DNA from 2 places in the Streptomyces sp. NPDC001903 genome. Region 1 is predicted to be linked to the other one. Evidence: riboswitches for the same ligand, from Rfam matches in the RefSeq annotation. Region 1 holds a riboswitch; the other holds the start of a gene.
What was found. Region 1 has a riboswitch for cobalamin ahead of ACFYZS_RS01455 (ribonucleoside-diphosphate reductase subunit alpha). Riboswitches for the same ligand answer to the same signal wherever they lie in the genome.

Region 1 (3,678 bases):
GGGTCATGACCCGCCGCGCCTTCGAGCGCGCCCGTACGGACTCCCGCGAGGCGGACCCCCGCGAGGGCTTCCGCTGCTGCTGAGCCGCGAGTGAAGGGCTCCGCCGGTCACCGACGGAGCCCTTCGCGTTGTGCGGGTCAGCGCACCCAGTCCTTGAGGGGCTCGGTATCCAGGGTGATGCCGACAGGGTCCGGGAGCCGGACTTCCCTGCCGAACGGCACCGTGCGTACGGTCTCGTAGCGGGCGCCATCCGGGTCGCTGTGGACGAGAACCTGGCATTTGAGCCGATCGACGAGCAGGTAGACGGGGATGCCGGTCTCCGCGTAGGCACGCGGCTTCTCGATCCGGTCTCGCCGCTCGGTGTCGGAGTCCCACGAGGTCACCTCAACAGCCATCAGGATCGGGCCAGGGTCCACCCAGTCGCCCTGCCCGACGAACGCGTCCTCGTGGGCCAGTACGCCGTCCGGAATGGCACGGCCCTCCCGGTACTGCTCTGCCTTGATTCCCTGCCCTGGGTGCAGCCAGAAGCCCGGGTGGTGCTGGATGCAGATCCGCGTCAACCACAGAATGATCCGCCCGTGGTCCCCGTCCGTCATTGCCTTGCTCCTCAGCACCCCGCCGATGAATTCCAGTCGCAGCCCCTCCTCCTCGCGGGCCGCTATCCGAGCGAGGTGCTCGAACACTTCGGTCGTCATGTGGGGCCGGTCGGTAGTCACGGTCATGCCTCGCTCGCCTTCCTCGACGGTGCCGTCTCCGACGATAGCGCCGGGCACCGACGGCCGTCCGGCACACTCGACCGCATGGACATCGTGATCAGGGAAGCGCTGGCGGCGGAGTACGGGACGCTCGGGGAGATCACCGCGCAGGCCTACCTCGGGGACGGGCTGCTGACGTTCGGCGAGGACGATCCGTACCTCGCGCGGCTGCGCGACGTGGCCGGGCGCGCCGCCGACGGGGTGATACTCGTCGCCGCGACGGGCGACGGCCGGCTCCTCGGCGGTGTGGCCTTCGCCGCGCCCGGGAGCCCGCTGTGCGACATCGCCGGCCCGGGCGAGGCCGAGTTCCGGATGCTGGCCGTCGCCCGGGAGGGCCGCGGTCGCGGGGCCGGGGAGGCGCTGGTGCGGGCCTGCGCGGACCGCGCCCGGGCGATCGAGGGCGTACGGCGCCTCGTGCTGTCCACCACGGACGACATGGTCGGCGCCCACCGGATCTACGAACGGCTCGGCTTCGTACGCACGCCGGAACGGGACTGGGAGCCCGTCCCCGGCCTCCCTCTGCTCACGTACGGTCTCGAACTGTAGCCACGCCGACACAACATCTAGGGGGTCGCGCATGACGCGGCCCCCACATGTATGCTCGTCCTCGCTGTCGTCGCAGGGGAATCCGGTGGGAATCCGGAACTGTCCCGCAACGGTATGAAATACACCCATTGGTGTCACCGCAAGTCCGATGACCTGCCGACAGTGCGCCCGGCTCGACCGAACCGGGTGTCGATACGTCCGGGCCTCGCGGTTGGGCCGGTGGACGCCGCTCGGTGCTGCCCCGTCATGCCCGCGCGCGCCCGCTCGAACCCGCACCGCAGGTGTCCCGGAACCGAGCGAGGGAGAGCTCCCCCCGTGACCATCGCGCCTTCCGCACCGCGCGCCGAGTCCGACCCGTCCGACACCGGAATCGAGACCGGGGGACCTGGGGCCGCGCTGCTGCGCATCCTCACCGAGCTGACGGCCGACCTCCCCGACACCGACCCGGGCCGGGTCGCCGCCGCCGCGCTCCGCGGGCGCAGCGCCGCCGCCGACGAGGCCGAACTGCGCGCCCTGGCCACGGAGGCCGCCGCCGGCCTGATCTCCGAGGACCCGGCGTACTCCCGGCTCGCCGCCCGGCTGCTGACGCTGGCCGTCGCCGAGGAAGCCGCGGGCCAGGGAGCCACCTCCTTCTCCGCCTCCGTCGCGGTCGGCCACCGCGAGGGCCTGATCGCGGACCGCACCGCCGAGTTCGTGGCGCTGCACGCGAGCCGCCTGGACGCGCTGGTCGAGCACACGCTGGCCGAGGGCGCCGACGACCGCTTCGGCTTCTTCGGTCTGCGCACCCTGCACAGCCGCTACCTGCTGCGCCACCCGATCACCCGCCAGGTGATCGAGACCCCGCAGCACTTCATGCTGCGCGTGGCGTGCGGCCTCGCCGAGAACGACAGCGTCCAGGCCGTCGAGGAAGTGGCCTCGCTCTACCGGCTGATGAGCCGCCTCGACTACCTGCCGTCCTCCCCCACGCTCTTCAACTCCGGCACCCGGCACCCGCAGATGTCCTCCTGCTACCTGCTGGACTCCCCGCTGGACGAGCTCGACTCGATCTACGACCGCTACCACCAGGTCGCGCGCCTGTCGAAGCACGCCGGCGGCATCGGCCTCTCGTACTCGCGCATCCGCGCCCGCGGTTCGCTGATCCGCGGCACGAACGGCCACTCCAACGGCATCGTGCCGTTCCTGAAGACCCTCGACGCCTCCGTCGCCGCCGTGAACCAGGGCGGCCGCCGCAAGGGCGCCGCCGCGGTCTACCTGGAGACCTGGCACGCGGACATCGAGGAGTTCCTGGAGCTCCGCGACAACACGGGCGAGGACCAGCGCCGTACGCACAACCTGAACCTGGCGCACTGGGTGCCGGACGAGTTCATGCGCCGCGTGAACGCGGACGCCGACTGGTCGCTGTTCTCCCCGGCCGACGTGCCCGAGCTGGTCGACCTGTGGGGCGACGAGTTCGACGCCGCCTACCGCAAGGCCGAGGCGGCGGGCCTCGCCCGCAAGACCATGCCCGCCCGCGACCTGTACGGCCGGATGATGCGCACCCTCGCGCAGACCGGTCAGGGCTGGATGACCTTCAAGGACGCCTCCAACCGCACGGCGAACCAGACCGCCGAGCCGGGCACCGTCGTCCACTCCTCGAACCTGTGCACCGAGATCATCGAGGTCACCAACGACGGCGAGACCGCCGTCTGCAACCTGGGCTCGGTCAACCTGGGCGCGTTCGTCCTCGCCGAGACCGGTGAGATCGACTGGGAGCGGCTGGACGAGACCGTCCGCACGGCCGTCACCTTCCTCGACCGCGTCGTGGACATCAACTTCTACCCGACCGAGCAGGCCGGCCGCTCCAACGCCCGCTGGCGTCCGGTGGGCCTGGGCGCGATGGGCCTCCAGGACGTCTTCTTCAAGCTGAAGCTGCCGTTCGACTCCCCCGAGGCGAAGGCGCTGTCCACCAAGCTCTCCGAGCGCATCATGCTGGCCGCGTACGAGGCCTCCTGCGACCTCGCCGAGCGCAGCGGCCCGCTCCCGGCCTGGGAGCAGACCCGTACCGCCCGCGGTGTCCTGCACCCGGACCACTACGAGGTCGAGCTGAACTGGCCCGAGCGCTGGGACGCCCTGCGCGCCCGCGTCGCGAAGAGCGGCATGCGCAACTCGCTGCTGCTGGCCATCGCCCCGACGGCGACGATCGCCTCGATCGCCGGTGTGTACGAGTGCATCGAGCCGCAGGTCTCCAACCTCTTCAAGCGCGAGACGCTGAGCGGTGAGTTCCTCCAGGTCAACGGCTACCTGGTGGAGGAGCTGAAGAAGCTCGGCGTGTGGGACGCCCAGACCCGCGAGGCGCTGCGCGAGTCCAGCGGCTCGGTCCAGGGCTTCGGCTGGATCC
Region 2 (3,678 bases), 290 kb from region 1:
CTGCCGTTGCGGCCCAGCAGGACCAGCGCCCGGCCCTCGGCGATGGAGAAGTCCACGTCGGCCAGGACCGCGGGTCCGTCCTCGTACGCGTAGCCGGCGCCGGCCAGTTCCACCAACGGGTTCACAGGTAGAGCCCCTTCAGGGTGAGGGTCAGGGTGATCAGGGCCGCCAGCAGTGCCCCCGAGGCCGCCAGGAACCGCCAGGACAGGGCCGCCTCGGGTACGAGGACCCGCAGCGCGCCGTTGTAGCCGCGCCCGGCCAGGCCGTCCTGGAGCCGCGCCGCGCGATCGAAGGCCCGTACGAAGGAGGTCGCGGCGAGCCCGGCGAGCGAACGCCATACCGCCGCCCGCCCGGACTGGCCCAGCCGGGCCGCCTGGGCGCGCCGTACCTGGGCCATCGAGTCCAGCAGCAGGAAGCCGATGCGGTACATGACCAGGGCCACGTCCACCACCGGCGCCGGGACCCCGGCCCGGACCAGCCGGGGCAGCACGTCCGAGACGGGCGTGGTGAAGGCGAACAGCAGCACGCCGAGGGAGGCCGCCGAGGTCCGCAGCAGCAGCTCCGCCGCATGCCGGGGGCCGTCGGGCGCGAGCGAGACGAACCCGGCCGGCCCGCCGACGGCGACCAGCAGCGGCAGCGCGCCGGTGAAGCAGAAGCCCAGCGGGATCCTGAAGGCCCGCCACAGCTGCCGCCCGGCCACGCCGGCCGGGCCGAGCAGCACGGCGAGCGTGGCGGCGGCGACCAGCGGCCCGCCGGGCCAGGGCGGCAGGCACACGGCCGTGACCGTCAGCCCGAGCCCCAGCAGGGCCTTCTCCAGCGGATGCCGGCGCCGCCACCGGCTCCCGTGCGCGGCCACGTCGATCGGCAGCACCGCCTACGACTCCGCGGCGGCCGTGTCGGCCGCCCCGGCGGCAGCGGACGCCCCGGCGGTGTCCGCAGGGCCCGCGGCGGCGGCGAGCGCAGCGCCCTGGCGGCGGCCCTTGCGGACGCCGAAGTAGTACGCGAGCACGCCCGCGCCCAGCGCCGCCTGGAGGGCGAACAGGGCCGACTCCACCTCCCCGGAGGGGGGTTCGTACAGCGGCGAGAACCACGGCTCGTAGTCCGGCTTCAGCTCGGTGATCGCCGACTCCGCCTGCGCGTCGGCGCCCGTGAACGGCTCCTCCTTGCCCTCGCCCATCCCGAGCGCGATCGGCAGTACCGCCAGCGCCGCCACCAGGAGCAGCAGCAGGGAGTTGATCTTCGCGTTCCGGCTCATCCCCATCAGACCGCCGCCTTCCGCTCGCTCTGCCCGCCGCGCCCGCTCAGCTTCGCCACGCCCAGCCGGACCAGGTCCGACTTGCTCGACTGCATCAGCAGCCGCATCACGAGCACCGTCAGCAGCCCCTCGCTCACCGCGAGCGGGATCTGGGTCACGGCGAAGATGCCCCCGAACTTCGCGAGCGCGCCCGGGAACCCGGAAGCCGGGTCCGGGAAGGCCAGCGCCAGCTGCACGGAGGTCACGCAGTAGGTGACCAGGTCGGCGAAGAAGGCGCCGAAGAAGACGGTCACCATCAGGGGGACGTCGAAGCGCTTCAGCAGCAGGTAGACCCCGTACCCGGCCCACGGCCCGGCGATCGCCATCGAGAAGACGTTCGCGCCGAGGGTGGTCAGCCCGCCGTGCGCCAGCAGCAGTGCCTGGAAGAGCAGGGTGATCGTGCCGAGCACCGCCATGATCGGCGGCCGGAACAGGATGGCCCCGAGTCCGGTCCCGGTGGGGTGCGAGCAACTGCCCGTCACGGAAGGGATCTTCAAGGCGGACAGGACGAAAGTGAACGCTCCGGACGCGCCGAGCAGCAGCGTGCTCTCCGGGTTCGCCTTCACCTCACGGGTGAGGGCGCGGACACCGTGGACGACGAAGGGAGCGGACGCGGCGCCCCAGGCGACCGCGTGCAAAGGGGGTAGGAACCCCTCGGCTATATGCATGAGTGGGGAGACCTCTCCAGCACCTCGTGGATGGACAACGCGCCCCGGCCGGTCTCCTGGCTCACGGGTGCTGATGCCCTGGCTCCGCCTTCCCGGGCGGCGCGGATCCTTCCGCTCCGCCCAGTGGCTTCCCGATGGGGGCACCTCCCGGACGGAGTCTGGGGGAGAGTGGAGCCGGACTTCCCGTTCACAGTGGCGAGGGCCGCACCGGTTTCCCACCGGTTTCCCGAACACCAAGGCCCGTTGACCCTAGTCGGACGGACGGACCTGTACCAACCCGGCGCGCACGCCGGGGCGCCCGGGGGCGCCCGCCCGCCCGGCCCTCAGCGGCACACGTCGCGGTGCGCGACGTCCAGCACGAACCGCTCGGGCGCGTGCAGTGTGAAGGAGCGGTAGGAGGGCTTGCCGTCGAAGGCGGCGCCGAAGGTCACGTACCCCTCGAAGTCGCCGGTCAGGGCGAGGCCCTTCAGTCGCGGCAGATGGATCTTGACCAGCTTCGGTCCGCGGTACGTGCTGTCGCCCGCGCGGTCGTGCGCCTCGGCGGGGTGCAGTCGGATCTGGAGGAAGTGCTTCCCGGCCAGCGGGACCGGCGCGCCGGACCCGTCGTGGACCAGCCGGGGAACGCGGGTGACCGTGGCCTGGGGGACGTACCCCCGCAGGTCGATGACGATGCGGTCGTACGTGCAGTGTCCGCCCCAGCGGGCGTTCACGACGAGCGGCGTGGGCCGGACGGCGGCGGAGGCCGGCGCGGCGAGGGTGATCCCGGCGGTGAGCAGCGCACCTGTGGCGAGGGCCACGAGCCGCCGGTGGCGGAGGTGGTTCATGACGTCCCCCTGATTCTTCGGAGACGGGGACCGGTGTCACTGCCGAGGACGCTCCCGGCAGGCTCATGGTTGCACCCAAAACGCACCAAACCAAAAGAAAGCCTCTCAGATGGGGCTCTACCGGGGCAGGAGGGTGCTCAGCTCGGCGTCGAGGTCGTAGTGCCGCCGCTCCTCGCCCCGCGGCACCAGCGCGACCAGCCGCCGGCACAGCACCCGTACGTCCTTCGCCCGGGCGGACACCACGCAGCTCTGCGCACCGTTGGTGAAGGCGAGGAAGACCCGCGGTTCCCCGCCCTGCCAGCGCGGCCACACCCGGACGTCCCCCTCGCCCGTCGCGCGGGTCTCCCCGTCGAGCAGCAGGTCCCGGGAGAACACCCAGTGCGCCAGGTGCATCCCGGCGCCCCGGAAGTCGAGCGCCAGCTCGTAGGGCCGGTCGCGGCGGTAGGTGAAGGCCCCGCACACCGGCACGGGCTCGGGCGCGGCCTCCAGCCGGAGCGGGAGGACGCGGTACTCGATGCCGTCCATGCGCTGCGCCTCTCTCTCGTGTCCCCGCCGGGGCGCTCGCGGCCCTCTCGGGCAAGCTAGCCCACCCTCCGGCCGCGCCCGCGGGCCGAAGGTCCCGACCGCGGGGGCCGCTGGGCCCCTCTTCTCACAGGAAGGGGAGGGGGAACGCGAAGGGCCCGCCCTCCGGGGGGAGGGCGGGCCACAGCGTGACCGGTCCGCTACGGGACGGGGTTGAACACGAACGAGTCGTTGGACTGCCCGATGGCGGTGAAGCCGGCGCCGTTGGCCTGGGCGCCGTTGCCCTGGTTGGACGCCCCGGAGCCCGTGGCGATCTGCTGGGTGGTGGAGGAGTTGCCGAGGTTGCCGCCCGCGACCCCGCTGCCGAGGA

Region 2: linked by a shared signal. The riboswitch ahead of ACFYZS_RS02820 (energy-coupling factor ABC transporter permease) and the one ahead of ACFYZS_RS01455 (ribonucleoside-diphosphate reductase subunit alpha) in region 1 are both predicted to bind cobalamin.

What each region holds. Positions count from the first base shown of each region.
Region 1 covers NZ_JBIASZ010000001.1:316,494-320,171, reverse strand. Annotated here, with positions in the region: gene ACFYZS_RS01470 (CstA-like transporter-associated (seleno)protein) at 1-83, shown strand, start outside; gene ACFYZS_RS01465 (Uma2 family endonuclease) at 138-722, opposite strand; gene ACFYZS_RS01460 (GNAT family N-acetyltransferase) at 801-1,301, shown strand; cobalamin riboswitch at 1,336-1,477, shown strand; gene ACFYZS_RS01455 (ribonucleoside-diphosphate reductase subunit alpha) at 1,617-3,678, shown strand, end outside.
Region 2 covers NZ_JBIASZ010000001.1:608,514-612,191, forward strand. Annotated here, with positions in the region: gene ACFYZS_RS02805 (energy-coupling factor ABC transporter ATP-binding protein) at 1-125, opposite strand, end outside; gene cbiQ (cobalt ECF transporter T component CbiQ) at 122-871, opposite strand; gene ACFYZS_RS02815 (energy-coupling factor ABC transporter substrate-binding protein) at 875-1,255, opposite strand; gene ACFYZS_RS02820 (energy-coupling factor ABC transporter permease) at 1,261-1,962, opposite strand; cobalamin riboswitch at 1,991-2,215, opposite strand; gene ACFYZS_RS02825 (hypothetical protein) at 2,286-2,786, opposite strand; gene ACFYZS_RS02830 (SsgA family sporulation/cell division regulator) at 2,904-3,311, opposite strand; gene ACFYZS_RS02835 (hypothetical protein) at 3,509-3,678, opposite strand, start outside.